DNA from 3 places in the Paenibacillus sp. EKM206P genome. Region 2 is predicted to be linked to each of the others. Evidence: riboswitches for the same ligand, from Rfam matches in the RefSeq annotation. Region 2 holds a riboswitch; each other region holds the start of a gene.
What was found. Region 2 has a riboswitch for thiamine pyrophosphate ahead of tenA (thiaminase II). Riboswitches for the same ligand answer to the same signal wherever they lie in the genome.
Positions count from the first base shown of each region.

Region 1: linked by a shared signal. The riboswitch ahead of G9G53_RS07805 (thiamine phosphate synthase) and the one ahead of tenA (thiaminase II) in region 2 are both predicted to bind thiamine pyrophosphate.
Region 3: linked by a shared signal. The riboswitch ahead of G9G53_RS20920 (ECF transporter S component) and the one ahead of tenA (thiaminase II) in region 2 are both predicted to bind thiamine pyrophosphate.

Region 1 is NZ_JAAMNQ010000003.1:239,000-249,132, forward strand. It holds gene G9G53_RS07775 (C40 family peptidase) at 1-394, shown strand, start outside; gene G9G53_RS07780 (response regulator transcription factor) at 467-1,159, opposite strand; gene G9G53_RS07785 (ThiF family adenylyltransferase) at 1,302-2,363, opposite strand; gene G9G53_RS07790 (thiazole synthase) at 2,360-3,127, opposite strand; gene thiS (sulfur carrier protein ThiS) at 3,130-3,333, opposite strand; gene thiO (glycine oxidase ThiO) at 3,330-4,478, opposite strand; gene G9G53_RS07805 (thiamine phosphate synthase) at 4,543-5,136, opposite strand; TPP riboswitch at 5,401-5,509, opposite strand; gene G9G53_RS07810 (ABC-F family ATP-binding cassette domain-containing protein) at 5,604-7,157, opposite strand; gene G9G53_RS07815 (hypothetical protein) at 7,342-8,331, opposite strand; gene G9G53_RS07820 (hypothetical protein) at 8,318-8,872, opposite strand; gene G9G53_RS07825 (hypothetical protein) at 8,874-9,269, opposite strand; gene G9G53_RS07830 (hypothetical protein) at 9,310-9,789, opposite strand; gene G9G53_RS07835 (hypothetical protein) at 9,841-10,133, opposite strand, start outside.
Region 2 is NZ_JAAMNQ010000006.1:250,434-260,566, forward strand. It holds gene thiD (bifunctional hydroxymethylpyrimidine kinase/phosphomethylpyrimidine kinase) at 1-667, opposite strand, end outside; gene thiM (hydroxyethylthiazole kinase) at 664-1,506, opposite strand; gene tenA (thiaminase II) at 1,581-2,270, opposite strand; TPP riboswitch at 2,406-2,508, opposite strand; gene G9G53_RS15300 (AEC family transporter) at 2,687-3,640, opposite strand; gene G9G53_RS15305 (NAD-dependent malic enzyme) at 3,714-5,435, opposite strand; gene G9G53_RS15310 (glycosyltransferase) at 5,833-6,954, shown strand; gene G9G53_RS15315 (transporter) at 6,959-8,224, shown strand; gene G9G53_RS15320 (glycosyltransferase family 4 protein) at 8,208-9,434, shown strand; gene G9G53_RS15325 (glycosyltransferase family 2 protein) at 9,394-10,133, shown strand, end outside.
Region 3 is NZ_JAAMNQ010000012.1:105,686-115,818, forward strand. It holds gene G9G53_RS20900 (nucleotidyltransferase domain-containing protein) at 1-453, shown strand, start outside; gene G9G53_RS20905 (3' terminal RNA ribose 2'-O-methyltransferase Hen1) at 475-1,926, shown strand; gene G9G53_RS20910 (polynucleotide kinase-phosphatase) at 1,923-4,532, shown strand; gene G9G53_RS20915 (TatD family hydrolase) at 4,553-5,350, shown strand; TPP riboswitch at 5,394-5,503, shown strand; gene G9G53_RS20920 (ECF transporter S component) at 5,754-6,350, shown strand; gene G9G53_RS20925 (ABC transporter ATP-binding protein) at 6,350-7,801, shown strand; gene G9G53_RS20930 (energy-coupling factor transporter transmembrane component T family protein) at 7,776-8,567, shown strand; gene G9G53_RS20935 (methionine ABC transporter ATP-binding protein) at 8,707-9,432, shown strand; gene G9G53_RS20940 (methionine ABC transporter permease) at 9,425-10,096, shown strand.

The sequences.
Region 1 (10,133 bases), on a different contig from region 2:
CACTACGACTTCGGTAGGCCAAAAAGTAATTAACTACGGTGAAAAATATATGGGAACTCCTTATAAGTTTGGAGCTTCCACAAGCACTACACGTAATTTTGACTGTTCTTCTTTCATGAAGCACATATTCAAGAAATACGGAGTAAATTTGCCGCGTACTTCTGTTCAACAGTCTAAAGTTGGACATGCCGTATCCAAGTCCAATTTGAAAAAAGGCGACTTAGTTTTCTTTTCAAGCGGTAGTCGTGCTACAGGACGCAACATTACCCACGTAGCAGTCTATATGGGCGGGGGTAAAATTTTGCACACTTACGGCGGACCTGGCGTGACCATCTCCGATTTGAACTCTGGCAACTGGAAAAGAACATACATTAAAGCACGCCGCGTGCTGTAGTGCTGTAGCATGAAACTCATTTTGAAATATGCGAGCCGGGACGAAAAGTTCCGGCTTTTTTTATACCTAATACTATTCTGATACGGTAGGTGTTCTGAGTGAATAACCAATACCTCGTTCCGTACGGATCATTTTAAACTTATACCCCTTATCTACTTTAACCCTCAAATGTCTGATATAGACATCTACTACGTTCGTATCAACGATATAGTCATGTTTCCAAACATCCTTCAGAATTTGCTGCCTGCTACAAACTTGGTTAAGATGTATCGCCAGATGAAGCAAAAGATCGAATTCCTTCGGAGTTAATTCCAGCTTTTGTCCCCCTCTGCTCACCATTCTGCTTGCATTGTCTATATGTAAATCACCCGCCTCGATTGCCCTTTTCACATCACGTTCAATACCAAAAATCCGTAATAAATTAGCCACTCTAGCCTGAAGAACTCTAGGATAAAAGGGCAGAACGATCACATCATGTGCTCCTTGTTCAAAACAGGAAACAATATGGTCCTCCTCATCTGATGAAGTCATTGCTAATAGCGGGACATGAGGATGGTATTGCTGCAATATGCGAAGCAAGCCTTGCGAAACCGTCTGTTCATCTTCTATATTGAGCAGCAGCAAATCCACAGGATTATGGGCTACATAAGAGCTTGCATCCGTCGTATTGCTAACATGAACCACCTGATAACCTTCCTGCTCCAATGGACGAACAATTACGGGAGACGCTTCATTTACATCCACAAGCAAAATTAACGGGCTCACCTTTTCACCCACCTGGTTTGGACATAGCATTACATATTGGATACGAACAAGTTTGTGTTATAAGCCATTAAAGCATATTAATATTATTGTAACAAAAAAGCAGAAAATCATTCTCCAAAGAATGGCTTTCTACTTTTATGGTTTAACCCAAATAGCGATGATACAGACTTCTTGCTTTTGCCACGTCCTTTGTCCCATGGATCAGCGCTCTGCCATCTGCAAAAACAACCAAGCGATGCTCGCTTGTACTAAAGGAAACCAAAAACGGATTTCGCTCTACTTTTCCTTCTCCCAAAGAAGCAAATCTATCTGCCGTTTCTGCAAGATTCAGATGGATCGGGTTTGCTGGTCTAATTTGAACGGTATCCCTACCGCACAAAACATCTGTTTTCTGCCGATGAGAGGCCGACAAATAGGGATACGTCGGTTGACTGCCGCAAGAAGGACAGTTCTCCTTTTTAACGCTATCTACTGCTATCGCTACGTACTCATTTTTCCACAAATCAAACGAAAGTAACTTCCCTCTCAAATCTTCCGGATATCCGCCAAGAAGTTTGAAAGCTTCCGTAGTTTGGTTAGCCGTGACCATCTGTACAGCCTGCGGAATAATCCCGGCGGTATCACAGGTTTCCCCACCAAACGGTATAGTTCCCAGCAGACAGTGAAGACAAGGCGTTTGACCCGGTAAAATGGTGTAGGTTACACCATAGCTGCCTACACATCCCCCATAAATCCAAGGTATCCGATGCTTGAGTGCCATGTCGTTCATAAGAAGTCGGGTATCGAAATTATCGGTTGCATCCATCAAGAGATCTACCCCTTGGATCAACTCTTCCAGCTCTTCCACCCCAACATCCAGTACATGTGCATGTATAACCGTTTCCGAATTAATATCCTTTAATCTTCGCTGAGCAGCTACTACTTTGGGATATCTTTGCGCAGCATCACTTTCCTGAAAAAGCTGCTGGCGCTGCAAATTGCTCCATTCCACATAATCCCGGTCTACGAGGCTCACTGTACCTACACCCCCGCGAACGAGCGTTTCCGCAATACCTGTACCTAACGCTCCGGCACCTATGATTAGTACGTGGGAAGAGGCAAGCCGACGTTGTCCTGTCGGTCCAAAGGGCGCGAATCTTTCCTGTCTGGAATAACGGTCACTTGAATGTGTTCCTCCTGCACCGGATTTGTCAGTTACCTTCATGCCTGAACCATACCTTCTATCGGACTGCTTGCTGAAGCGTAACGTTTTACAGGAATCATCCCCGCCTCAAAACCATATCTTCCAGCACGAACAGCCAGTTTCATGGCCTCGGCCATTTTTACCGGGTCCTTCGCTCCTGATACGGCTGTATTCAACAAAACAGCATCTGCCCCTAACTGCATCGCCATTGCCGCGTCACCGGGTGAGCGAATACCCGCATCGACAATAACCGGAACCTCCGCCTGTTCAATAATTAGACCTAATGAAAACGGATTAAGCAAACCATGTCCTGTACCAATCGGTGAAGCTCCAGGCATAACGGCATGTACTCCAAGCTCTTGTAGCCTCTTTGCTAGAATCACATCGTCCGATATGTAGGGCAGCACGATAAAGCCTTCTTCTAACAGCTTTTCGCTAGCTTTCAACGTTTCAAATGGGTCCGGCAGCAGTGTCTTGCTATCCCCAATGACCTCCACTTTAATCATATCGCACAGGCCGGAGGCTTTTGCCAATTGGGCAATACGAATCGCCTCCTCTGCTGTTGTAGCCCCTGCTGTGTTGGGAAGAAGTGTATACCGGCTCAAATCCAGCATATCGAGAAAATGCTGCTTATCCCGTTCCTCCAAGTTCAATCTCCGTACAGCAAACGTCAATATTTCCGTCTCAGCAGCCTCTACTGCTTGGGATTGGATATCCAGATCAGAGAATTTTCCTGTTCCCAACAATAACCTCGAGGTAAAAGATGCTTTTCCAATGGTTAACATAATCAACCGCCTCCCACAAAATGTACAATCTCTAGGCAATCTCCATCTTTCAGTACCGCTTCATCATGATCTTCACGGGTCAATATATGCCGATTCAGCTCCACCACTACGGTTTTCACCTTTACATCAAGCTCATGTAGCAATTGATTCACATGAGTGATTCGATTAGAAAAGGTCAGGCTCTGGCCGTTAATCGTCAGCTTCATAAGCTTTTCTCCTTGAGGAGCTCAGAAGAAAAACTACTTATCCCAAGTTCTGCTGCACAAGCCCCATTAAGCATAGCTGCCATCGCACGCCCGGTAGCATCACTCAGCAGGACACCGTTGCGATAATGCCCGACTGCAGCATATACGCCCTCGACCCCAGGAACAATGCCTATAAAAGGATGACCTGATACAGCCTGCGGACGTAAGCCCGCCCAAGCACGTATAAAAGAAGCTTCACGGACGCGCGGCAGCCAGGCAGAGGCACGTGCCAGCAACCCCTCCAAGCCTCCTACGGTTACTTCTTCGTCATATTGATGCGAAAGGCTCGTTGCCCCAATCCAAAGCTCGTTATTCTGTTTAGGCACGAGGTAAATATCATCAGCATAAATGGTGTATTCTAACGGGTGATCCTTCAAGGAGACCGCTACCGCTTCGCCCTTGACCGGATAAAGTGGATATTCAAACCCAACCTGCGCTAGCAATTTCATGCTATCCAAGCCTCCGGCAATAATGACCTGATCGCAGGAAAAAAAACCACTATCTGTACGGACACCGCAAATTCGACCATCCTGTATGACCAGTTGCTCTGCCTGTGTACCAGACCATACCGTTGCTCCCAGCACCGCAGCAGCACCTGCATAAGCACGGCAAAGCTGGACAGGAGCCACTTGTGTCTCCTTTGAACGATATATTGCCCCGATCGCTTGTTCATCCAAACCTGGAATTCGTCGGGCCAATTCTTTCGCATCCCACCAGATAGGACAATCACCCTCTCGCGTTTTAGCAGCTTTCCAGCGTTTTTGGCCTTCAGTCTCCGTACGGAAAGGGGTCACAAACCCTTCAGTACGGAATTCCACCGAAATACCTGACAAACGCTCTAGATCACAGACAAGCTCAGGGAATGCATCTCGACTTATGCGAGCAAATCGTGATAGCTCAGAGCCGGTGAACTCTTCACTTTCCGCTGCCAGCATTCCAACCGCTGCTCCTGAGGCTCCCTCACCCGGGATCAATCGTTCCAGCATAATCGTACTTCTTCCCTCCTTGGCCACATGATAAGCAATGGAACTGCCGATGACACCTCCACCTATGACCAAGCATTCAGCGTGTCCAATCACTCTTTCCTCTGTGTGTATCTTTAGCATTTGTTCCGTATCTCCTCTCCATAAACCCTTCTGCTTTCAGCTTGCCTCTACTCTCGTTTTCTCGCTACAGGCTGTGAACTACAAGGTCTGCCATTCGCCTATACTCCATTGCAGCTGCAACGGGCGACTCAGCCTCCCATATACCAGACATCACCGCAATTCCGCTTGCTCCGGCCCTATAAAGCTCCGGGATATGATGCGGTTGTATGCCGCCTAGCGCAATCACCGGAATGTTCGACAGCCTGCAAATATGTTCAAGCTGAGCTAAACCCCGCGGTACAATACCGGGCTTACAATGGGTCTCATATACGTGACCATAAAGTACATAGTCCGCTCCTGCCCGCTCAGCAATTTGCATCTCCTCCAAGGAATGTACAGACACTCCACAGCGTGTACCCTTTGGAAGTAGGCTTTTCACATCCACAACAGGTAATCCATTAGCTGGTAATTGAACGGCTCCAACCAAAGTAAGTAAAGCTACATCCACACGATCATTTACTACAATTTGTTGCAAAGGAACTTCCTGCTCCACCAGGCTGCGAGTCAAAGAAAGCAATGCAGAGGCACCATTCTGTTTTAAACGTGCGTGTACATAATGAACATACGGACAAATCACAGCAGCCACTTGGGCGGCTTGTGCAAAAGTGCCCTTTTCCATCGAAATTGCGTGTAATTCGATTTTGTCTTCACCTCACATTGGACTAAAGGATCTAAGCTTAGCCAGCCACGTCTACCAGCAGGAATGAAAGGGGATTATATGTGAATCGTCTACGGAAGCTCGAACTACTTAAAATGAACGAAACGCAAAAAAACCACTTCCCCAAGGAAGTGGTTTAACGAACGTCCAATAATCGAACGGACCATGAATCCGTATACGTGTATCGTCCCACGCACAAACAAAAATAAAGATGGTGTTGCCTTGTTTGTACGGCGCTCACTTCCCTACGCTGGCATAACCCAGATCAGGTGCAAAGGGTCCGAAATCCATTTATTCCGTCTCAGCCGCATGGGCGGCTCCCCTAGTGTGACTATTTTATTGTATAAGCTAAAGATAGCTTAGCATATTTTTCTAATTCTGCAAACCCCACTTCGTGTGAAATTTGATGGAACTGGATTTAGCTGATTTTAGTTAACTTTACTTGACCACTCTTCCACATTCCACGTTTTGGTTACCCAATCCTCGTAAAAGTCCGGTTCGTGAGATACAAGCAATACGGTCCCTTTGTATTCCTTCAAGGCACGTTTCAGCTCATCCTTTGCTTTAACATCCAAGTGGTTGGTAGGCTCATCGAACAGTACCCAGTTGCTTTCACGCATTAACAGTTTGCAAAGACGGACTTTAGCCTGTTCTCCACCACTGAGCGCAGATAGCGGACGCGTGATATGCTCATTTTTCAAACCGCAACGCGCCAAATGCGCTCGTACTTCATGCTGGTTCAAATGCGGAAATTCATTCCACACATCGTCAATCGGTGTAATTTTCTCGGCCTTTACTTCCTGCTCAAAATAAGCGGGCTGCAAAAAATCACCTTGATAAGTTTTTCCACTGATTGGCGGAATTTTTCCCAATATGGTTTTGAGCAATGTCGATTTACCGACACCATTGTAGCCGACAATTGCAATCTTTTCGCCACGTTCAATCGTCATGGACATTTTAGGCAAAAGGGCATGTGTATAACCAATCTCAAAATCAATACCCTCAAATACCGTCTTTCCGCTTGCACGTGCCTCTTTGAATTGAAAGGTTGGTTTTGCGGCTTCTTCAGGCTTATCAATACGTTCGATCCGATCAAGCTGCTTTTCACGGCTCTTTGCTCGGCCTGAGGTAGAGGCACGCGCTTTATTACGCTGAATAAAATCTTCCTGTTTCTTAATAAAATCCTGTTGCTTCTCATAAGCATCAATATGCTGGGCTTTGTTCAGATCCGCCATTTCGAGAAACTTTTCATAATTAGCTGAATAACGGGTCATCTTGGCAAATTCAAGATGGTAAATAACATTAACGACCTGGTTCATAAATTCAGTATCATGTGAAATAAGAATAAAAGCATAAGGATAATCCTTCAAATAGCGCGTAAGCCATTCAATATGCTCTACATCCAAATAGTTGGTAGGTTCATCCAGCAACAGGACGTTCGGCTTTTCCAACAGCAACTTAGCAAGAAGAACCTTTGTCCGTTGCCCGCCGCTAAGTGCGGATACATCCCGATCCAGTCCTATCGCCGACAGACCTAGTCCATTCGCCATCTCTTCAACCTTTACATCAATGAGGTAAAAATCCCCCATATCCAGTTGCTCCTGAATTTCACCCATCTGTTCCAGCAACACTTCCAACTCATCAGGAGAAGCATCCCCCATTTTGTCAGTAATCTGCATCATTTCCTTTTCCAATTCCAACAAAGGAAGAAAAGCATCCTTCAATACATCACGTACCGTTTTGCCCGGTGTCAGCTTGGTATGCTGATCCAGATAGCCGTAACGCACACGTGGAGTCCATTCCACTTTACCCTCATCCTTAAGCAATTTTCCAGTGAGAATGTTCATGAGTGTCGATTTACCAACACCGTTAGCTCCTACCAAACCTACACGTTCCCCCGCAAGCAATCGAAAGGAAACATTTTTAAATAATGCGCGGTCCCCAAAGTTGTGGGATACATTTTCTACAGTCAATAAACTCATAAGCTGTTTTTGGCTCCTTATTGTCATCGGCATTGCCGACTGTTCTTATTTCATATGCATTTCGTTTCTCTCAAAGCTTTATTGTAGCACATTCTGCAACCATATCGGAATATTGAAAACAGTGAATTTTAAGGTTTTTTGGTATGGATCTGCCTAAAAAAAGAAAAACCACCCATGAGGGTGATTATTTTAAGCCATTATAACATTTGTACTCAAAGTAACCCGCAGCTGCTGCAGATTTTTCATCCGTGAAACGTTCACTCGCTTTAAAGGGAGCTGGACATGAATCTCTATAAAAATACTTTATTCCAGTATCTGGTTCTATGCCACCGATAATGTCTTGCTTTCTAACGACTCTCCCACCACCAAATCCATAGTTATTGTAATACCTGTCTCCAACCGGAATGCCTTGGATAAACGCGATCAGCCCCACATCATCTACCGTGTTGTACCACTCCTCTTGCGGAATGATCGGTAGCGTGAACGAATAAGTTATGCCGTTACGTGCTGCTTTTTCGTTATGGACATTAATAATTCGCGCCAAGTTCTCTTGAACGCTGCGAACAATGGTGGAACGACGTATTTGCTCAAAAGTTTCTGAATTTTTCAGCAAAGATATAGCGGTCTGATCCTGAAGTTCCTTTTGAAAGCCCTCTACCCACCTGTGATTTCGAGCATCGTATGCGTGCACATAATTATCCAAGGTGAACCCCACACTGTTGCCTACTGAATCAACATAGGCATATGGCTTTTTTTCGCTCCATTTGTGGCCAATAGCAGCTTGTCCATGCTCGTCTGTATAGGCTTCTGAGGTGAACGCATAATAACCGTCATAATCCAGAATTACAATAGCCGGTATGTAATCCAATAATGCACGTTGTGCTACTATATCCCCATCAATGCCTACATTAAGAAAAAGGGTGTGCAGGAACGTGTTCAGCGCTGCTTCTTTATCTACCCGAAAAAACTTATCCGATCCGTATCCGGCCTCGCGTTCCTGACGTTCATTCTGTGAGAGCACAACCCCTGCATCCTGAACTGCGGTACGGAGAGCCGACGTATATTTCATTTCTAGCTGCTGCACTTCACGCTGATTCTGCACCCGTAAGTCACTAACTACACCAAAGGGCAAAAACAAAAGTATAAATATGACCGCAAAATCAGTAATCCTCATTCAGAACCATGCCCCCGTAAGAAGCTGTAACTGCTGGCTTGCCGCTATCTGCCCCACCAAGAAGCCATGATTTGTACAAGTCCGCAGGAGTCCGATTCGTATTATGTACCCGGACCGTAAAATAATCCCCGGCCATCAAGGTATATCGACGCGTCTGATCTGATTTTGGCTGCTGATTGTCAGGAAACAGTACAGGAAAAATTTGCGAATTATAGTACCCATCATATACAGCTTCATAATTGCCCAGAAAACTGTCTGGCTTCGCGGCATCTGCATAGTCCGGTACATACTTTTTGTGCATATGCTCCAAGTCAACTTCGTACGTATTGCCTGTCAATTCCAGATCACGCATAAAATCGTTATACATCGTCGGTGTAATGTAACCCTTGGTTCTTACCATATCAACAAAACGTACAGTTGCATGATATGTATTTAACCCGGATATATCATCCTGCCGTTCAGCAGCTTGAGCTGCGGGTACGATGTACAAAAGCAATACAGCGAGCAGCGCCCCCAACAGCTTCGATATTGTTTGAACCACTTCAGTCTTCCCCCAATTTCTCAAAACGTACAGATGTTATGTCCCCATTCCCATTACGCTGGGGGTACATGGAATATAATGAGGAAGCATCCAGGGTCGATACATCAGGCTCAAACGGTTCAGAAAATACATCATACTCTGTCCCGTCGACTTGAATCGAAATCCCCTCCTGTAAGTTCATGCGAATTGCCTGTATGACCTGAGTTCCTTTAATCCGCTCCGGCAACCCCACCCCAGCAGTATGGGCTATTCGCCCTTCAGAATGCTCCTCTTGCTGTGATCTTAATTCCAGTGCACCATCCAGCTGCCTGGACAAGTCTGCTGCCGTTACACATGCGGTTATGAACAGAATAACTGACACACCAAGCCGCAGCATACTTGAAGCGTGATCAGACATACTCTCATCCCCTTTATGATTATTATCTCTGCTGTAGTGCTTAGGACTGGGTAAACAACAACCCACGTACCACGTTCGATTTGTCTTTGACGATTTCAGCTTTAAATTTACCACTCGGATTTACGTATTCATTCTCTTTCTCATTAAGTGTATTCGTGATTTTCCCTGTCTTATCACTGCCACCATTCACGGCGCCATACTGTTCACTGTCTGGGCTAATGTTCAGAGCATTACCGTACCACTGGCCTGCCATATTTTTGCCGGTTTTAATCTGAATGCCGAATTGGTCCTTCCCCTGAAACTTCCGCAGCGCATTGGTCACCTGGGAACCGCTAATCGTTGTGCCGTCATATACCGTAAAAGAGGCTTGAGACAATTCGGTCTGAATATCAGCAAAATTGTTTTGTGCCGTTTTAGTCGCCTCCTGGGCTGAAATAAATAGTATAACTACAATCGTAATTAGAGCGATGGTCAAAAATATCCCAGCGGCTACCTTTAAAGCTGTTGATGCGTTATTCATTTATTTTTCTCTCCTAGCTTGTTATTTTGTATTAGTCATAGGTTAACTTTCTTACTGAATTTTTTGTATTTGTTCATAATAGTTATCCATCTGAACAAAGCTCATGCCGATCAACGGAATCACCAAATATAAAAAGATAAGACCATACATCGGGGCAAAACCAATCATCCTTCCCCAGATAGCCTTACTGTCTATTATTTTTTCATACTCCTGTTTTCTTTGTTCGAAATAGTAGGACATATGGGATTCCAAATCATCAAAGGCCTCTCGAATCGTAATTTTACCTAAAGACAAATGAAGCTTATCCACGAGACGTTGAAATTCCGGCAAAGGCGCTTCTTCTT
Region 2 (10,133 bases):
CCGAGAAGGTGCACCCAGTTCCGTGTGTATGGACAGTCCGTACTCGCTTGCCGCTCAGCTCTGTAAAGGCGGTTCCGTCAAAGAGCAGGTCAACAATCTGTTCGCTGCTCTCGCTCTCGTCAGCGTGGCCACCCTTGATCACAACGAATTCTGATCCCATACTGCTAATATGTCTTGCAGCCTCGCGGCGATCCTCCATCGTACGGATGCTGATCCCTGTCAGGGCTTCCGCCTCCGGGATATTCGGTGTAACGACCAGGGCCAAGGGGAGCAGTTCGTCCTTCAAAGCCTGCACCGCTTCCAATTGCAGCAGTTCAGCGCCCCCCTTCGCAATCATCACGGGATCGACGACGACCTTTTTCCAGCCGAACTTTCGGATCTGCTCACTCACAAGACGGATGATACCCGCATTAAACAGCATGCCAGTCTTCAGGGCATCCACTCCAAGGTCTAATCCTACAGCTTCGATCTGTTCCGCTGTTGCTTCCTGTGGCAGCGGATATACGCCGTGGACCCCTAAGGTGTTCTGTACAGTAATGGCCGTAATAGCTGACATGCCGTATACGCCAAGCTCTTGAAAGGTTTTGAGATCGGCTTGAATTCCGGCCCCGCCGCCACTGTCCGAGCCGGCAATCGTCAGTGCTCTGGGTACACGAGTGTCTGTCATCGCGCACCACCTGCTGTAGTTGTTCCAGCTTCACGGATCGTGACATGCCCCTCTAGCGAACCAGTATGTAGTTTGGCGAGCTCGTCGAGAAAGGCAATCTGGAAGCTGCCTGGCCCTAGCTCTGCGGTACGTGTTGCGGCTCGGGAAGCTGCTGCACTGTAAAATGCCAAGCCTGCTGTACCTGCGAGCAGCAGGTTGGGTTCAACAGCTGCAAAGGCACCTAACACAGAGGTCAGCAGGCAGCCTGCTCCGGTTACCTTCGTGAGCAGCGCGTCTCCGCCGCTTATCATTCGTGCTTCGGTCCCATCGGTGATGACGTCTTCTTTTCCAGTGATGACAACCATTGTATTGAGCGCTCGAGCAGCCCGAATTGCCAGATCGACATGGCCGCTGTCAGCACTGTCACCAGCATCTACGCCTTTAATCTCACGCGCTTCTCCGACAAGATGGGCAACTTCGGCTGCGTTGCCCCGTACCAATGAGATTTTGACTTTACTCAGGATTCGCAGTGCCGATTCAGTTCTAAAGCTCGTTGCTCCCGCACCGACCGGGTCTAGCAGGACCGGAACACCGTGTGCATTCGCCGATTGTCCAGCAATGATCATGGCATCCACCAGTTCGCGGTTCAGCGTACCGATGTTTAACACGACGGCGCCTGCTATTTTGGCCATATCTGCTACTTCCTCGGGTGCATAGGCCATCACCGGGGAGGCTCCCAATGCATACAGGCCGTTGGCGGTAAAGTTGGTGACTACCACATTGGTGATATTGTGAACGAGGGGTTTGCTATTTTGTACCTTCGTTAGGAGATCCGAATAACTTTTTTCCCATGTACTCATCATGATTATCCTCTCTATAGTTGGTGGTTCAACAGGACATTAACCGTACTTCACGCATCGAATTGACAGGCTGACTATTCCAAGACCGCTGCCTGCATCTGGACCGGCCATTCTTCCTGCTTATAAGCCATGTCCCAGAACTTATATTCCAGCTGGCAGCTCAGTATAAAATGCTCAATCATCCGCTCCCGCTCAGCAGCCGTTGCCCCTTCCGCCCAAGCATCTACACGTTCTCGGAACTTGAGTGTTGTATCATCAAGCTGGTCTCCATAAAAGCCAATCCATTCATAGAACGGATGGGACTTATCCGGCTTTACTTCATCTAGCAGCCTGCGGCCAATCTCGGCATACGTCCACATACATGGCAGCAGCACAGCCAAGATCTCGCCCAGGTTGCCCTCATGCGCAACCGTCAGCATGTGCCGGATATAGTGATGAGCCGACGGAGCGAGCGGATATCCCTGCAATTCTTCATAGGTCACCCCTGCGACAGCACAGAAATTTTGATGCGGGTGAACCTCGCTGTGGAGAATAAAAGAGATTTGTTCATTAAATACAGCCATGTCCTCCCGATTCGTGCATTTGGAGATTGCGATGCCGTATATCCGCATGTAGGCGTTCAAATATTCAAAGTCCTGTTTTACATAGTGAATCAGCTGTCCCCTTGTCAAACTTCCTTCAGCAATACCTCTCACAAAGGGATGCTCAAAAATCGCTTGAAAAATGCCGTCCGCCTGCCGACGGAGTTCTTGTGTAAAACTCAATTTCGCCACCTCCATAAAATTGAAGAGCAAGAAGTCCTGTAAGAATATAATTCCGGAACAACGCTAAAAAGCCGCCCCGGAAAACTGGAGCGGCTTCAACAATAGGCACAATGCGCAAAAAAACGCTTGAAACCTTATATAAAGGCTCCACTTTCCTACGCTAGTACGAACTAGATCAGGTTCAAAGGGTCCAAGATACGTTCTTGTCTCAGCTATAGCGGCTCCCCTAGTGGACTTCTATTCTTTTGACTATTACTGTACATACGTTCATACGCTATGTCAAACATGTCTATCTGGTCAAGGGCCAAACGACAGAGCTGAAGTTCGCTTCCGAGAGGGAAAAAGGCGCTGGAGAAGGTCAGTTCCGTCTACACGAAGGAGTTCGCGGCAGGCTTCACTGTCTAATTAATCAGATTTTATACCAAAAGAGAAATCAGAACTGGGAGTGTGACGAGCGATATGACAGCACTGATGACAAAGGAGGAGGCTGTTTCTGATTCCAGGCTTTCAAAACGGGTGGCGATCATAGCAGCGACTGCTGAACCCGGGAAGGAAACGAGCAGAACTGCCTTCACAGTATCTGCAGACGACAGACCGCACAGGTAGGCGATCAGCAGCATTAATAAAGGCTGTACAATTGTTTTTAACAATGCGATGGCAAAGGCACTTACACTAAAACTAATGTTGCGTACGCCAATGGTCACTCCGACAGCGAATAAAGCGGCCCCGGACGTAATGTCTCCGATTTGATTCAACGATTTGTTCAACAAATCCGGTGAATGGAAGCCGAACAAGGTCAAAATTACACCAATCAGTGGAACCAGCGCCAGCGGTTCTTTTAAGCCGTGAAGAATGGAGTCCCAGATTAACCTTCCGAGGTGACCGTTCCGTTCTTTGCCTGAATTCCGGCTGGCTACGGTAGCTATAATAGTAGCCGCCGGGTCAAGGAAGGCATTGACTACAATTCCCGTAAGCGCAATCGGAATGGCGACAGCAGAGGAACCGTAGATGGCTCCAAGCACCGGAATACCCATAAAAGCAAAGGTAGGCTGTGCCGAGTTCAAAGCAAACATGGCGGCATCCTTCACTGACTGCTTCCCCGCAAAGCGGGACAGTAGAAGGAGAACGGCAAAAAAGCCGACAATGCCAATGAACAGTGCCAGCAGGAATGGCCATTGCTCGATGAGTGCTTTCCTGTCCGTTGTCGTGATACCGATGAATAGATGCGCAGGCAGTGCAAATTTGGTAACGAGCGCATTTAAGGCCTTGGAGGAAGAGGCATCAAAGCTTTTGTAATGCCCCGCTAACCACCCTAAAATAATAACGAAAAAAATCGGCACCAAAATGTACAAGATATGTCCGACACTCATAGATTGATTCTCCTTGCTTGAACTGACGTATTCTGCCTGTCTGAACAAGGCAATCCCTTTCCTAAATGGAGCATTAGTGAGGGTGATGTATTACGCTTTCCACTGCTTTGACCTTGACATATTCCGGTTTCCACATTGCATCCCGTATAGCTTGTTCAACATTTGAAATGTGTGCCTGAGCTACCTGATCCTGAATCGCTGCTTTCGCTACCGCAACCGCAACAACGTACGAAACATCACGTAATTTTTGGATATGAGGGAGCAACGCACCGCCAGGCTTATTCGAATCTACGCCATTGGCAACGGCATCTGCTGCGGCTGTAAACATCGCAGGGGTAATCCTTTTGGCTTTAACCACAATCGCACCCAGACCCAGTCCCGGGAACACAAAGGCATTGTTCGCCTGTCCAATTTCAAATTTCGTACCGTTATAAGTGACGGGGTCAAAAGGGCTTCCGGTAGCAATTAATGCCTTGCCATCGGTCCACCGTATTAGATCCTCAGGTATAGCTTCTGCAAGATTTGTAGGATTGGACATGGGCATAATGATCGGGCGTTCTACATGCTTCGCCATCTCTTTGATGATCTCTTCAGAAAAGGCACCTGCTACTCCAGAAGTTCCGATTAATAGGGTAGGCTTCACCTGACGGATGACCTCCAGCAGCGGTATTTTGCCGTCATCCGACCGCGTCCATGAGCTGACTTCCTCTTTTTTACGTACATACGGTTTCTGATATTCCAGTACATCTTCCATATCGTCCGTTAACAGCCCACGGTAATCAAAGGCCCAAAAGGACTTGAATGAATCTTCCGCGGAAAGGCCGTCCTCGATCATAGCGCCCCGAATTTGGTCAGCGTTACCGATCCCTGCTGCTCCTGGGCCGAAGACAAGTACCTTTTGCTCACGCAGCGGAGTCTTGGTGACACCCACCGCCGAAAGAATTGCAGCCAAGGTCACCGCTCCTGTACCTTGTATATCATCGTTGAAGGTGAGTATACTTTGACCGTATTTTCCTATAATATGGCGTGCATTTACGCTACCAACATCTTCCCAATGTAAAAGCGCCTTCGGGAATTGCGCTAACGTTTTGCTGATAAAAGTATCAATAAACTGGTTATAGGCTTCTCCGCGAACCCGTTTATGGCGGTTTCCGATGTACAGTGGATCATTCAGCAACTTTTCATTATTCGTACCTACATCCAGTACAATGGGCAGCACCCGCCCGGGATGAATGCCTGCCGCAGCCGTATACACTGCAAGTTTGCCAATAGCAATGTTAATCCCCCCGACACCCCAGTCCCCAATCCCCAAAATACTTTCGGAATCCGTTACGACGATCAGATCCACATCTTCACCACTCAAACCGGAATTATAAAACGCTTGTCCAATACCGTTCGGGTTATCTATCGACAAATATACGCCCCCAGGGCGGTTGTACTCGTGACTATATTCTTGAATCGCGGTTCCGACGGTCGGTGTATAGACTACGGGTAGCATTTCACTTAAATGATCGGTTAGTAGCCGATAGTAGAGGACGACATTTCGGTTGTGGAGGTCGTTGAGAGAAGCATTTTTACGTAGCATGGTAGGTTGTGCGAGAAATTGCTGATATGCTCGTACGCTCTGTTTCTCCAATGAAAGGACGGTGGGAGGAAGGATTCCATCCAAACCCAGTTCTTTGCGTTCTTCTTCTGTAAAAGCAACGCCTTTGTTCAAAAGGGGATTTGCCAACACATCCTTCCCCCGTAAAGGAGTAGATAATGACCCATCGCGATTGACATAAAATGCTTCCATAGAAAGACCTTCCTTCTGTTCATTTACATAACTATTCATAACGAAAGATGACATGTTATCCATAGTATGGACGTGCCAATTTGTTTTATTCGTTTATTTATATATGACAAAATAACCATATTCATTTCTTTCTATTGATCTAAAAGGACCAACTTTCGATATGGATTCGCTAACTAATACTAAGGATTTTGGTTCTAATGAATCAGGTCTAAATACTCTGTTTTTATCAAATATGAAAATCAGTTTTTCTTCTCTTATTCTCTTATATATCATGGAGTGTCAGCTATTTTGTTAAGAAAATATGAAGTATTTGGACATTAATTTAATCCCTATAAACAAACATTCTTAATTCTTTTTCAACAAAATAGAACTATTCGGAGGAAAAGGAGAGGTTTGTGTGCAGGGACCTATAGCCATTTTTAGCGATAATGACAGGGCTATTGATTATCCCAATGTAATTTGTTTTTACCAATATATACAGTGCAAGGACACGGAGGCAGCTTCAGTCTACGAGAACGCATGTTGCTGCTTGATTGATTATAGGGAGCCGGGGGAGGCGGTGCGGAAAGCCAATCAGATCCGCAGCCAATTTCCGCAAATGCCATTGTTACTGGTGACGGATGTAACATTTCCGTTCAGTGATCAGCATATGGTGCAAATCACCGGAGTAGGCCGTTTGCGGCTGCTATTTTGGCAAGCCAATGACACCGAAGAAATGCTTTCGGAAATACAAAGCTTGCTCTATCCCGAGTATTCGACCAAAAGCCAACATATTGCATTTATCTTGTCTGTATATAACGAAGAGCAACGTTTTGTTCATGTCAAAACCTTTGCTGAACGACTGCAAGCCTTTATCCGCAGCCATATTATTGAAGGTTCGATTTATCTCATTGATGATGGCAGCCACGATGGTACTAATGCCTTGATTAAAACACTGGAGGCAGCAACGGACTTGTCCGTAAACCGGATTAATCAGAATCTTAGTCCGCTGCTTCAAACAAGGGAATTGGGACGAAATACACGTAAGGCAGGGACGTATCTGGAAGGGATGCGGACCATTGGTGCGGATTACTACGTATTTGTGGACGCGGACGACTCCTTTTTTATTGAGGATATTGCCAGAATGATTAATGTTGTTCAGCAGGGCTATTATGATGTTGTGATCGGAACCAAGGATATGACCGCCGAGAATCGCTCTTTATTACGATCTGTTGTCAGCTTTGGTAAACGGGTCATTTCCCGTCCTTTTTTACCCACAGGTGTGGTGGATTCCCAGACTGGGCTTAAAGTGATGAGTTCGGTTGCAGTGAAGCGGATGTTTCCACATTTAAAGGAACAGCTCGGACTGGCGTTGGATCTGGAAATGATGTTTATTGCCAAGCGGCTCCAACTCCGTGTACTGCAATTACCCGTCAAATGTATTGACCGGGATGGCTCGCACATCCATGTCTGGAAGGATTCTATTCGTTTTTTGCGCTCCATCATTGATATTTGGCGACTGGATCGGAGGGTGAGATAACAACGTGAACAACCGATTGCGATCGTTGATGTTTCCTCTCTTTAATGTGCTGCTTAACGGATTTAATTTTTTCTTCCACATTGCAGCGAGCTGGTATCTTACCGGACAAGCTTATGGTCAAGCGAATGCGCTGCTGGCCCTCTTTGCACTGTTGTCCGTTTTGGGCTTATCCATCCAGCTATTGACCGCCAAGCTGGTATCCAAGGGTGGCAAGATGCTTGCGCTACGTAGCTTACCGCTCGGTTCTCTATTACTAAAAGCACCTTTGGTGCTAACTGTGCTTGCCATGATCATTTTACTCATGTTTCATCCGTTATTGCGCTCGCTTTTAGGCGTCGATTCTGCCCCGCTATTCATGCTGTATGGCTTGATCGGCCTACATATTTTGGTGAGTTCGTGTCGCGGAGATTTACAAGGCAGGGAACGCATGCTGGCGCTCAATGTGAACTATTACATTGAGGTATTAGGGAAGCTGAGCCTGTTTTTTGTTCTGGCTGCACTGGGGTTAAAGCTGGAAGCCCTACTGTTAGCGAGCTGTGGAGGAATGTTGCTGTCGCTGCTTCACGGCTGGACCGTCTCGGCTCGAGGCTTGTCCTTATTCACAACCAGTGGAGAACATATCCCTTCTGGGCTATGGAAGTCATTGGGTCAGGATTTCACCGATAGCCTTATGACCAATTTATTTATTTTGTTTTGTATCTCTATCGACATGTTGTATGTACAGCATTACTTTCCCGAGCAGGCCAGCAGCTATGCCATTGCGCTGAAGTACAGCCAGTTGGTCTATTACGTTTCGTATAGCCTGATTGCTGCCTTTATTCCAAAGCTCGGTGCGCAGGGGCATGACCGCCAAGCTTTGGGCAAGTTGATTGCCGTCTATGCCGGATTAATGGCTGTAGCTGCGATCTGTGTATATGTGGGCACGACCTTTGTGTTCCCATCCTCTATACCCATATTATTCGGAGCCTCTTACCAATCGGCCGAGGCCTATATTCCATGGGGGGGATGGGTGTACTGGTTATTTTCCATCGTGCTGTTTTTTGTGCATGTGCACGTATTGGTGGGCAGACGCAAATTTATGTTCAGTCTGATGGCAGGAGCCGCGGCTTTATTAGTAGCCTTTCATATTGCCCACACAGAGCCGGTAGATTTCTTGCTATCTGAGTTCATGGTTTACGGAGCTATGGCTCTCTACTTTGTGATAGACGCCTATGTGCATTTGTTCAAAATAAAGATAAAGGGGGATGTACCCCATGAATACCATACATGAACAGGACGGTAAAACCGTAGTTCTATTGCTGTCCTGGCGTGACATACGTTCACCTAAAAGCGGAGGAGCAGAAATTTTCACCCACGAAATGCTTAAACGCTCACAACAAGGCCGCTTCCAGTTCATTCATTTTTCACCCCAATTTGAGGGGATGCCTGAGCATGAAATTATCGACGGTATTACGTATATTCGAAAAGGAAACATATACAGTGTTATTTATTATGCGATGCGCTATTACCGTCGTCATCGAAGGAAGATCGACTATGTGATTAACCAGGCGAATACGCATCAATTCTTTACCCGATTTTGGGTGGAGGCATCCAAGCGGATTTTTTTCATACATCAGCTAACAAGGGAAATATGGTTTGAGAACGCCAAATTCCCGCTAAATGTTATTGGGTTTCATATGGAACCCTTGATGCTTAAGCTGGCTCGTAAGGATCGAACGCTTACGGTATCTCCGTCTACTCGGTATGATCTACTTAAGCTGGGCTTTCACCCGGATCGTGTTCATCTTTTACCGGAAGGCATTGAGTTTGATCATTGGCCGCGCGAACAATTTTTAACGAAGGAACCTAATCCGACCTTCATGTACGCTGGGCGCTTCGTCAAATATAAAGGCATTGATCTGGTCGTTGAGGCCTTTGGGCAGCTCAAGGAAAAGTTCCCTCAGGCTATGTTATGGATTGCCGGAAAAACCGATAAAACCTATGTGGCAGAACAATTGTTGCCGATTATGAAACGGTATGGATTAACATACGGAGAACCGGATGAACAGGGGCAATCGCAAGCTGATATTACCTTTTACGGATTTGTTTCAGCAGAGCATAAGCTGGAGCTGATGAGTCGTGCCCACGCGCTGGTGTTTCCTTCCTTGCGTGAAGGTTGGGGGTTGACAATTACCGAAGCGGCAGCGGTTGGAACGCCCAGCATTGTCAGCAATTCACCGGGTCTGGTGGATGCAACGGATTTTGGGAAGAGCGGATATCTATGCTTTCACGGCGACATCCGGGGATTATCTGAACAAATGGAAAGAGCAGCGAAGGGCGGCGAAGATTACATGGCCATCCGTGAGCGGGCGTATCAATATGCGTTAAGATTCCATTTTGATCATACGGCTGCTGCGTTTGAGCAGTTGATGGAAGATTGGATAGAGGAGGCGGAACAGAGTGGACAAAGTGGTCATTCTCTTCTCCACGTACAACAATGAACGGACGATAGAGCCTTGTTTGCGAAGCTGTATGGGGCAAAATTACAAGGATCTGCATATTGTAATTGCTGATGATGGCTCCAGTGACCGGACCGTCGAGACGATTCGTATGCTGTCGGCAGGGAGCGCAGTACCCGTAACGGTATTGGAGCTTCCCCATGGGGAGCGGGGAGTCGCTAGGGTTAGAGCGGTTGAGGAAGCGAAACGCTTGGGTGCCGAATACATATTTGTATTGGATTCCGATATGATTTTAGCCGAACATCTGATTCAGCAGAGCATCGACTTTTTTGATGATCATCAGGATATTGGCGCTTTGGTCGTTCCGGAGGAGGCGTATTCGGAAGCGGACAATTTTTTTTCCAAAGTGAAAGTTTTTGAGCGAAATGTGATTAATAACGCGGGTGAGACCTTGGGAAAACGCTCCATTGAAGCGGCACGCTTCTGGCGAATGAGCGCTTATGAATCGACGGGCGGGTTTAATGCGGAGCAGATTGCTTTTGAAGAAATACAGCCGACCTTACGTTATATAGAGTCTGGTGGAGTCATTCGCCGGGCGGTATTTACACGGGTATATCATGATGAAAAACAGGTCTATCTGCACGATGTATTACGTAAAAAAGCCTACTACTTTTCAGTGATGGATCGTACGATGTCATCTGAAGAGGGCGGATTACGAAAGGCACTGGAACGTTGGTATTT
Region 3 (10,133 bases), on a different contig from region 2:
GCTGATCAGATTCGTGCGATCTCGCCGTTAACCTTCTCTCCGAAGTCCTGCATGTACCATTATCTGAATATGGCGCGGGGAAATTATCGGGATTATTTGCAGGGAGAACAGGTGAAGATTAAAAAGTATTTTTACGTGCTGCGCCCGTTGCTGGCTTGTAGCTGGATTGAACGTCACAACAGCATGCCTCCAATGGAATTCGTAGAATTGCTAGAGGAACTCATTCCGGCACATACCGAACTTTATCAGGTGATCGAACATTTGCTTGATCGTAAAAAAGCGGGCGAGGAGCTGGATGTGGAGCCACAGCTTTCGGTGGTGAATGATTTTATCCAGCAGCAAATTGCTTATTTTGAACAAAAGGCGCCCTTGCTTCAGCATATGGAGAGTGGACGTGATCAGCAGTTGGATGATATGTTCCGCGCTGCGGTGAATGAAGTATGGAAAGTATAAGCTGGGAAGGAGAAGTAGAGTATGCACATCACGCTAAAAGCAACCGGAAACAATGCTGGGATGATTTCGCACTTGCTTGCCAAAAATCCCTACAATACGTATGATCGCACGGAAAAGGGTGCGCGTGTACGCATGGTGTACACCGTGTTTACCGAGGAAGAGGCAGAAATCGTCATTCAGGCTTCGCCAGATTCGATAGATTTGGTCAAAAACAGTCCAGATAGCTATGATATTACACAATATATTAATGACCGGGAGTTTGTAACCAGCAGCTTATTTTGCACCTATATTCGTGGCTCGCTTGGTACGGCACTGAACGGCAAACCCAAAGAAGAGTATGCAGAATGGGTGACGCATCCTTTCGCGCTGGAGTTATCGTTTGGGCCTGTTGCTTCGGATTTACCGGATTCTGTGGTGGAGGGACTATTTGCTCCGCTGGGCTATCAAGTGGACATAGAACGAGGGGAAGCAGACTATTCTTTTCAGCTGAAAAATCGAAGCACTGTCAGATATGTCACGTTAAGTGGCCATCAGACGGTGCAGTATGCGCTACGTCAGTTATTGCTGTTGATTCCGGTGTTGGATAACTATAAGCACTACTATATCAGTGAAGAAGAGTTTGACAAGCTGAGACGTTACGGTGAAGGCTGGCTGTCAGCGCATCCGCTACGCGAGCTTATCATTCGACGCACGCTTCGTTTTACCAATCTGATTGAGCAATTTGAGCAATCTGATTGTGATGAAATAGGTATTAAAAAACATATTGAAAAGGATACTGTCCAAGCTCAAAAGGATAAGCACGAACAGATTCAACAGCCAGAACAGCCACATGAGGAAGGGAAGCAACAGCCTACAGTACGGCTAAATGAGCTGCGGTATCAAGCTATTATGGACGTAATTCGCAAGCTGCCTCGCAGACAGAAAATCGTAGATTTGGGTTCAGGGGAAGGGAAGCTATCGGCTCGGATGGCCCGAATGACGGGCGTTGAAGAGATTTGGGCGGTGGAGCCGTCTGCGTATGCACAGTTGAGAGCCGTGGAGCGTTTTAACAAGCTGGAAAGGCATGCCGATGCGATCAGTCCTACACCCATGATGGGCTCTCTCTTTTATTATGATGAACAATTGCGGGGAAAAGATGTGATGATCCTATGTGAGGTCATTGAGCATGTGGATGAGCATCGTCTGAACCGGGTGATGAAGACGATTGTAACGGAGTATCAGCCGGGCGTGCTGATCGTGACGACTCCCAATCGTGAATATAATGAAGTGTATCGTATGAATCAGCAAGAGATGCGGCATGGCGATCACCGTTTTGAATGGAGTAGAAGCGAGTTTCAGGAACGATGTGAGCAGTGGATTGTGGAAGCTCCTTATTCGGTAGCGCTGAAGGGGATCGGAGAAGAGGTCGAAGGCTTTGGACAACCGACCCAAATGGCTATATTTACGCGCAGAAAGGAGCAGAAGGAAGCATGAGCAATTCATCCAAACGTACGATTCATTTACCGCATGCTGGACTGGTTGTGTTGGTGGGGGCCTCCAACAGTGGGAAAACCACATTATTAGACAAGCTGGTGAGCGAAGGGATTCTGCTGGAGACAGAAGTGGTATCCTCGGATCATTTTCGCAAGCTGGTCGGAGATACGGAATTTATAGACTGGAGTGGACTTCCAAGACTGGAATCGGACGTACTGTTCTATGAGTATCAGCAAATGTCAGCCAAGGCGTTTGAGGCGATGGATACGATTCTGGCTATGCGCTGTCGCTTGAATAAGCTGACGGTTGTGGATGCCACCCATTTGTATGCTGAGGACCGTCAAAAATATGTACAGTTGGCAGCCAAGGCGCATGTTCCTGTAATGGCTTTGGTACTGGATGTATCCGAAGCTGTGCTGCTGGAACGTGATTTAGGCAGGGAGCATCCGCGTGGCCGCCAACGGGTCAAGCAGCAGGCACAGCTGTTAAAGCGGAACCTGCGTGGGATCCGTGAGGAAGGCTTTAACGCTTGCTATATCCTTAAGGATATAGAAGAAATGAATTTTGTTCGCCGTGCGCAGCCACTGTTTCATGAGATTGGCTCAGGTATTGACATCATTGGTGATATCCATGGGTGCTACCGTGAGATGCTGGAAGTGATAGAGCGGCTAGGATATACGGAAGATACGGAAGGACTATACCATCATCCAGATGGCAGAAGACTGGTATCTGTCGGGGATGTGATGAGCCGTGGCCCCAAATCGTTACAAGCGGTGCAGTTCTGGAAAAAGCACGTGGATGCTGGACTAGCGTATATGATTGACAGCAATCATGGCTGGAAAATCGGCCGTTACCTTGATGGAAGAAAGGTGACTCTCAGTCATGGGGATGAACGATTTGCAGAGGAACTGGCCCAGTATGAACAAAAAGCGGGCAAGGCAGCGGCGGAACAGCTTAGAAGCGAGTTAAGGGATTTTCTGCTACATGCACCCTCACATCTTATTTTTGGCAGGAATGGATTGCGACACGTGGTCGTGGCTCATGCGGGGATTAAGGATCATTTTATCGGCAAACAGTCGGCACGTATTTCTGATTATTGCCGTTATGGAGATACGGAAGGACAGGATGCAGACGGAAAACCAATCCGCAAAGATTGGTTCGTAGACCATGAATCGGGAGAAATAGTAGTATGGGGACATGATCCTAGACCGCAGCCTACCCTTGTGAATCAGACGGTGAATATTGATCAGGGTGTGGTATTTGGCGGTATGCTGACCGCTTATCGTTTTCCGGAAAAGGAATTTGTCAGCGTTCCGGCACATGAGAATTATGCGAATGATCCCGATAGCCCACTTGTCCGGTGGCAGAGAAAACGGTTTTCCCCGCCGAATTTACGCAAGCTCATCGCTGGTTACAGTGTACTGACGGAATCGTATGGCGAAGTGCGCGTTCAAGGAGAATCGGTCAAAACCGCTATAGATGCCGTGTCACATGTGACAGTACCGATAGAGGAACTGGTGTATATTCCACCGACCATGAGTCCTGCTCCAGCGGTGTCTGCAGAGGAAGGTTATCTGGAGCATCCGCGTGAAGCGCTGGCTTATTATCGCGGGCAAGGGGTACAAACGATGGTGGCTGAGAAAAAACATATGGGTAGCCGGGCTATTTTGCTATTATTCAAAAACGAACAGGCCGCTGTCGAGTATGTAGGCTACCCGACATTGGGCACGATCTACAGTCGGAGCGGGAGAGCTTTCTTTGAACAAAGCCTTGGGAAGCAAGTGCTGGAAAAGCTGAATGTGGATCTACGGACTGCCGGATATTTTGAACGGAACCAGACGGATTTTGTGTTGCTGGATGCGGAAATTGTACCGTGGAATCTCAAGGCTCGGGAATTGATTGCTGCACAGTATGCGCATGTGGGTGAAGCAGCTCTGCTGGATCGCAGTAAGCTGGTAGACAAGCTGAAGCAGGCGAAGGTTGCGGGCCGAGAGGTTGGAGACTGGTTGGAGGAAATGGAACAGAAGTACGCGAATGCCGTGACGTTTCAAGAGGCTTTTCAAAAATATTGCTGGGATGTGGACGGTCTGGATGAGATTCGTATCGCACCGTTTCATACGCTGGCACACAGCGGAAAGACTTTTTTCGACCATTCTCATATTTGGCATATGGAGCAAAACCGGGAGCTGGCTGGGCTGTCTTCCCTGTTTATGGAGACAGAGTATCGCGTGATCACGGACGAAGCAAGCGAGGAAGAGGTCATTCGTTGGTGGAACGAGATGACAGAGGATGGTCATGAGGGGATTGTGATCAAGCCGGAACGCTTTTTGATGAAAAATCGGGACAAGATGATTCAGCCTGCAATCAAGGTGAGAGGCCGGAAGTATTTGCACATCATTTACGGTATGGATTATCTTGCCCCTGAGAATTTAAAGCGTCTGAAGCAGCGTCGAACGAACAAAAAGGAGCGTCATGCCCTGATGGAAGGAGCGCTTGGTATGGAAGGCGTGGAACGTTTTGTCCGCAAGGATACGGTAGATCGTATTCATGAATGCGTCCTTGCCGCACTATCTCTGGAATCAGAGCCGATTGATCCAAGATTGTAGTTTGCGAGGGAGGGATTGAGATGGAAAGGGGTACACCGTTAATTGATATTGGTGTGAACTTGATGCATCGTTCGTTTCATGCAGATCGGGAACAGGTGGTAGAGAGAGCCGCGGCTGTAGGGATTTCACCGCTGATTATTACCGGGACCAGTGTCCGCAGCAGTCGGGAAGCTTCTCAGTATGCAGCGCGTTATCCGGGCAAGCTGTATGCGACAGCTGGCGTGCATCCCCATGATGCCAAAGACTGCAGTGCAGACACGATTCAGCAGCTCCGCCAGTTGGCGGGTCAGCCGCAGGTCGTATCCATAGGGGAATGCGGATTGGACTATAACCGTGATTTTTCGCCACGTGATGTGCAGCGCCGATGGTTTGGCGAGCAAATCCAACTGGCGGGTGAGCTGAAAATGCCGTTATTTCTGCATGAACGAGATGCACATGAGGACTTTGTCGCTATGCTTCGGGAGTATCAAGGGCTTGTCGATAAAGCGGTAGTGCATTGTTTTACCGGCACGGAACATGAATTGCGTACGTATGTAGAAATGGGACTGTATATCGGAATCACCGGCTGGATTTGCGACGAACGGCGGGGGAAGCATCTGCGTGAACTGGTCAGAGATATTCCCTTGGACCGTCTGATGATTGAAACGGATGCTCCATTTTTGACCCCGCGTAATTTGCCTGTGAAGCCTAAAGAAGGGCGTAATGAGCCCATGTATCTCGCTCACATTGCTGCTACGATAGCCGAATGTACAGGTCGAAGCATGATGGAGATCGAAATCGCGACGACGGAAACGGCTAAACGTTTCTTCGGATTATAGGATTGTCAAAGCCATAGATGTGGTATATATTATAGTGAATTAAAAAGCATTGTCGGGAGCTTGAGAAAGTCAGGCTGAGAGGGTGGCCCTTGCCACTGACCGTGAAATCTGATCTGGGTAATGCCAGCGTAGAGAAACCAAGAACACTATACAGGAATGCCGCTTTTTTTTGCGGTTGTCGATAGATTCAATGTATGTCCTAGCATTTTACCTTGATCCTGACTTGGCTGGGTATCAGTGTAGTAGTTTAGACTACTGGTTATATAAGGCATATCGACGAATGATGTTTTGTATGGTGCTTCACCTTTTACTGCGCATAAAGCTTGCCTGGAGATTCAGCTCCAGACAAGCTTTTTTTCATGGCCAAGAGGCCAACTATAAGGAAAAAGGGGAGCACGCAATAATGAATACTGCTGTAAGAGCGTCCAAAGGGTTGAAACTGACGGATATTTTGGTCACGATTGTGATCGCTGTTGTGTTCGGGTTGATCTACAAAATATGGGGACCTGCCTATGATTTGATGAAACCATTGGGTCTACACGCCGAGCAACTGATGTATGGCATGTGGTTTATGGCAGGTACGTTTGCTTATCTCATCATTCGCAAGCCGGGTGTTGCGATTTTGGCAGAGGTGGCAGCGGCAACGGTCAGTGCTTTTTTGGGAAGCGAATGGGGTATGTCCACCTTGTACTATGGCCTGCTGCAAGGCTTGGGAGCGGAGCTGTTTTTTGCGGCTTTTCTGTATCGGAACGCAAACCTGTGGGTTGCTTCGCTAGCTGCGGCTGGGGCGGCTGTCACTTCTCTGATTTTAGACTTCAGCTACGGGTATATTGATCAGCTATCGACTTGGAACTATGTTTTGTATATTGGATTTCGGATGATTGGCAGTATTGTGATTGCCGGGGTATTCGCGTTCTATCTGGCTAAGGCATTGGAGGTAACCGGAGTCACGCGAAGTTTGAGGCCTGCAACGGAACAAGATTATAAGGGGCTGGATTGATGAGCCGGGCAACCGAAGATGTGGTGGCTTCGATCACCCGGCTACGGTTGAAATTCCCCGGTGAGCAAGAGCTGCTTTTTCACAATATGTCTTTGTCTGTCCGCAAGGGGGAAAAGCTGCTGCTACTGGGACCGAGTGGATGCGGTAAATCAACACTGCTCCAAGTGTTAAGCGGTCTGATTCCACGCACGATAGAAGTGCCTATGAAATGCGATGCTGCTGTAATCCCAAGTGTCTCAGGTATTGTATTTCAAGATCCTGATACGCAGTTCTGTATGTCATATGCAGATGAGGAACTGGCTTTTGTGTTGGAAAATAATCAGGTTCCCCGGGAGCAGATGCGATCCCGTATTCGCGAGCTGCTGATACAGGTGGGTCTATCGACGGATGATATACATATGCCCATTGGCAGCATGTCACAGGGAATGAAGCAGCGGCTGGCGATTGCGTCTGTGCTGGCTATGGAGCCAGAAGTGCTTTTTCTGGATGAGCCCACGGCTTTGTTGGACGAGGAAGGCACTACACAGGTGTGGGATACCATTCGCAACATTTCGGTAGACCAGACACTGGTGATTGTGGAGCATAAAATTAATGAAATTGTCCATGATGTGGATCGGATTGTGGTGCTTTCTGCTCAAGGGGAGATCATTGCAGATGGAAGGGCCCAAGAAGTATTTCATGTGCACCGGCAGGCATTGTCCGAGTACGGCGTGTGGTATCCGGGAGTATGGAATGAAGCGTCTTCGCCACGTTGGAGTGAAGCAGTGACGCAACAGAATGGTGCGGGGACTGATGTGCTGGAGCTAGAACATTTTAGCGGCCTCCGCGGTTTAAGTTCAGTGATTTATGTGGAGCATGCGCAGGTGAAGCCTGGCGACTGGATTGGCGTGGTTGGTGAAAACGGGGCTGGCAAAAGCTCGCTACTGCTCTCCATGATGCGCTTACTTCGCACACAGGGACGTTATAGCGTGCGCGGAATTGAGGCAGGCAGTACAGAACAACTGGCAGAGCGTATCGGGTTCGCGTTTCAAAATCCCGAGCTGCAATTTGTAGCGCATACCGTACGAAAGGAACTAGAGTATTCGTTACCCAAGAGCTTGTATACCGTTGAACAGTGCCGGGAACGGGTCGATCGGATGCTCGTACAGTTCGGACTGGAGCGGCTGGACGAGCGGCATCCGTATCAGCTTTCGTTAGGCCAAAAAAGGCGGTTGAGTATTGCTACGGCTATGATTCGTGAGCCGGAAGTGCTGCTGCTCGATGAACCGACCTTTGGGCAGGATGCGCGTAATACCTTTGTCATGCTGGATATGTTGGAGCAGCTGAGAGCGGCGGGCACGGCCATTGTGATGGTCACCCATGACCCGGAAATTGTCCGTCGATATTGTACCGATACATGGCGGATTCAGAAAGGGGAACTACAGTATGAACCTGTCCTTTCCCCATCATAAAACATGGCTGCATCGCGTGAATCCGGGCCTAAAGCTCGTGATGTTTTCCATCCTGTTTGTGGTCGTTATAGTCATTCATGATCCGAATGTCATGTTTAATGTTGCGTGTGCTATGCTGTTGCTGCTTGTCTGGTCAGGCCATCCATGGAAGAGGCTGCTGCTATACGGGTCTCCCTTTATATTGGTGTTTATTTCAACTTCAACGGGCATGATGATGTTCGGCAAAGGGGTGACGACCTGGTGGACATGGGGCTTGATCCATGTGACGCAGGAAAGCTTTTACCGAGGCATGCATCTGGGCTTTCGTGCGCTGAGTATGGCTGCGGTAGGTTTGTTGTTTGGTTTAACGACTCGTCCAGTGGACCTTTTTTATTCACTGATGCAGCAATGGAAGCTCCCTCCGAAGTATGCATACAGCTTTTTGGCAGCCATGCGGTTGATGCCTATGATGGTGGAGGAATTCCAGGCATTGAGACAAGCCCACCGTATTCGAGGTTTACATCAGCATGTGTCCAAATGGAATATGTATGCCACGCTTCGCAGGTATGCGATTCCGCTACTCGCTCAAAGTATTCGGCGTGCCCAGCGCATTGCTATTGCTATGGAAGCCAAGGGTTTTACCAATGAAACCAAGCGAACGTATTATTATGCGATCGGCTATTCGGCTATAGATATTGTATTCATATTCTATTTTGTCGTCATGCTTACGCTGGCTTGGGGACTTGGGATTTGCTTTCCTTATGTAGGGGTGTGGGATGTACGTTAATTGTTGTCAAAAGGCTTTGCCCGTTTTCTGCTCTGTGGTATATTAATGCAATGGGAATTGACGGCTCGTACAGACCCGCCTGGGCTGGCGGGCTTATTACATTTTCCCTGAGAAATGGATCATCAGGAGGCCAGGTTTCATGATTACGCTGCATCAGGTAAACAAGCATTATACCACCTCAAGCGGCCAATTTCATGCGGTTCAATCCGTGTCCCTTCAAGTGGAGGAGGGGGAAATCCACGGTATTATAGGTGCCAGCGGTGCCGGTAAGTCTACCTTGCTCCGGTTGATGAATGTATTGGAAAGGCCGGATGAGGGAAACGTGGTTGTGAACGGGGAAGATCTGACTCGCATGCCGGAAAAACGTCTCCGTGAAGCGCGGCGATCCATAGGGATGATTTTTCAGCATTATCATCTTGTTCACAATCGGACGGTCAGTGGAAATGTAGCAATGCCGTTGGAGCTGGCAGGTGTCGCGAAAAAAGAGAGAGCAGAACGTGTGCGCGAATGCCTGCAATTCGTCGGCTTAGCTGATAAAGCAGAACAGTATCCGGCACAATTGAGCGGAGGCCAAAAGCAACGTGTAGCGATAGCCAGAGCGCTGGCGAATCGACCTGCGGTGCTGCTGTGTGATGAGCCGACCTCGGCGCTTGATCCGCAGACGACCGCGGATATTCTGGGCGTGTTACGGGAGATCAACCGTGAACTGGGAGTTACCATTGTAATTGTAACGCACGATATGGACGTGGTACGCAACATTTGTACCCATGTATCAGAAATGCGGGATGGACAGCTGCTTTCCACGCAACGTGTAGCTGACGCTGCGGTAGGTTCAACAGCGAAAGCAGGTGAAGCTGATGAATGAAATGCTGAACATCATTGCGCAATATCAGTCTGAGATATGGAAAGCCATCGGAGAGACGTTTATTATGGTGGGGATTTCTATCGCAGCAGCTGTACTGTTAGGGCTTCCGGCAGGAACGATTTTGTATTTGTGCGGCAAAGGGCAAAAATATGAAAATCGACTGCTGTTCACCCTATTGAACAGTGTGGTCAATGTCATTCGCTCGTTCCCGTTTTTGCTGCTCGTCGTGTTTATGATTCCATTTACACGTCTGGTCGTAGGGACGGCGCTGGGTACGATGGCTGCTACGGTTCCCTTGTCAGTGGTGGCCATCGCCTATTATTCGAGGCTGGTGGAGCAATCATTGCTTGAGGTGCCGAAGGGTGTAATTGAAGCCGCTACTTCTATGGGGGCATCCACTCTTCAGCTTATCTTCAAATTTCTGTACGTGGAAGCTCGTTCTGGGCTTGTACTGGGTTTGACCACGTCCACCATTAGCTTCATCTCCTACTCCACGGTGATGGGCATTGTGGGCGGTGGCGGGGTAGGCGATTTTGCCATCCGCTACGGTTACCAGCGTTTTGAAACAGGCTTGATGGCGTTCACCATCGTCGTCATGATTATTTTCGTACAAACGATCCAGTTCACTGGAAGCACCATATCCCGCCGGATCGACAAGCGGTAAATGGTTTATGAATCTCTTCATTAACACTTGCACCGCC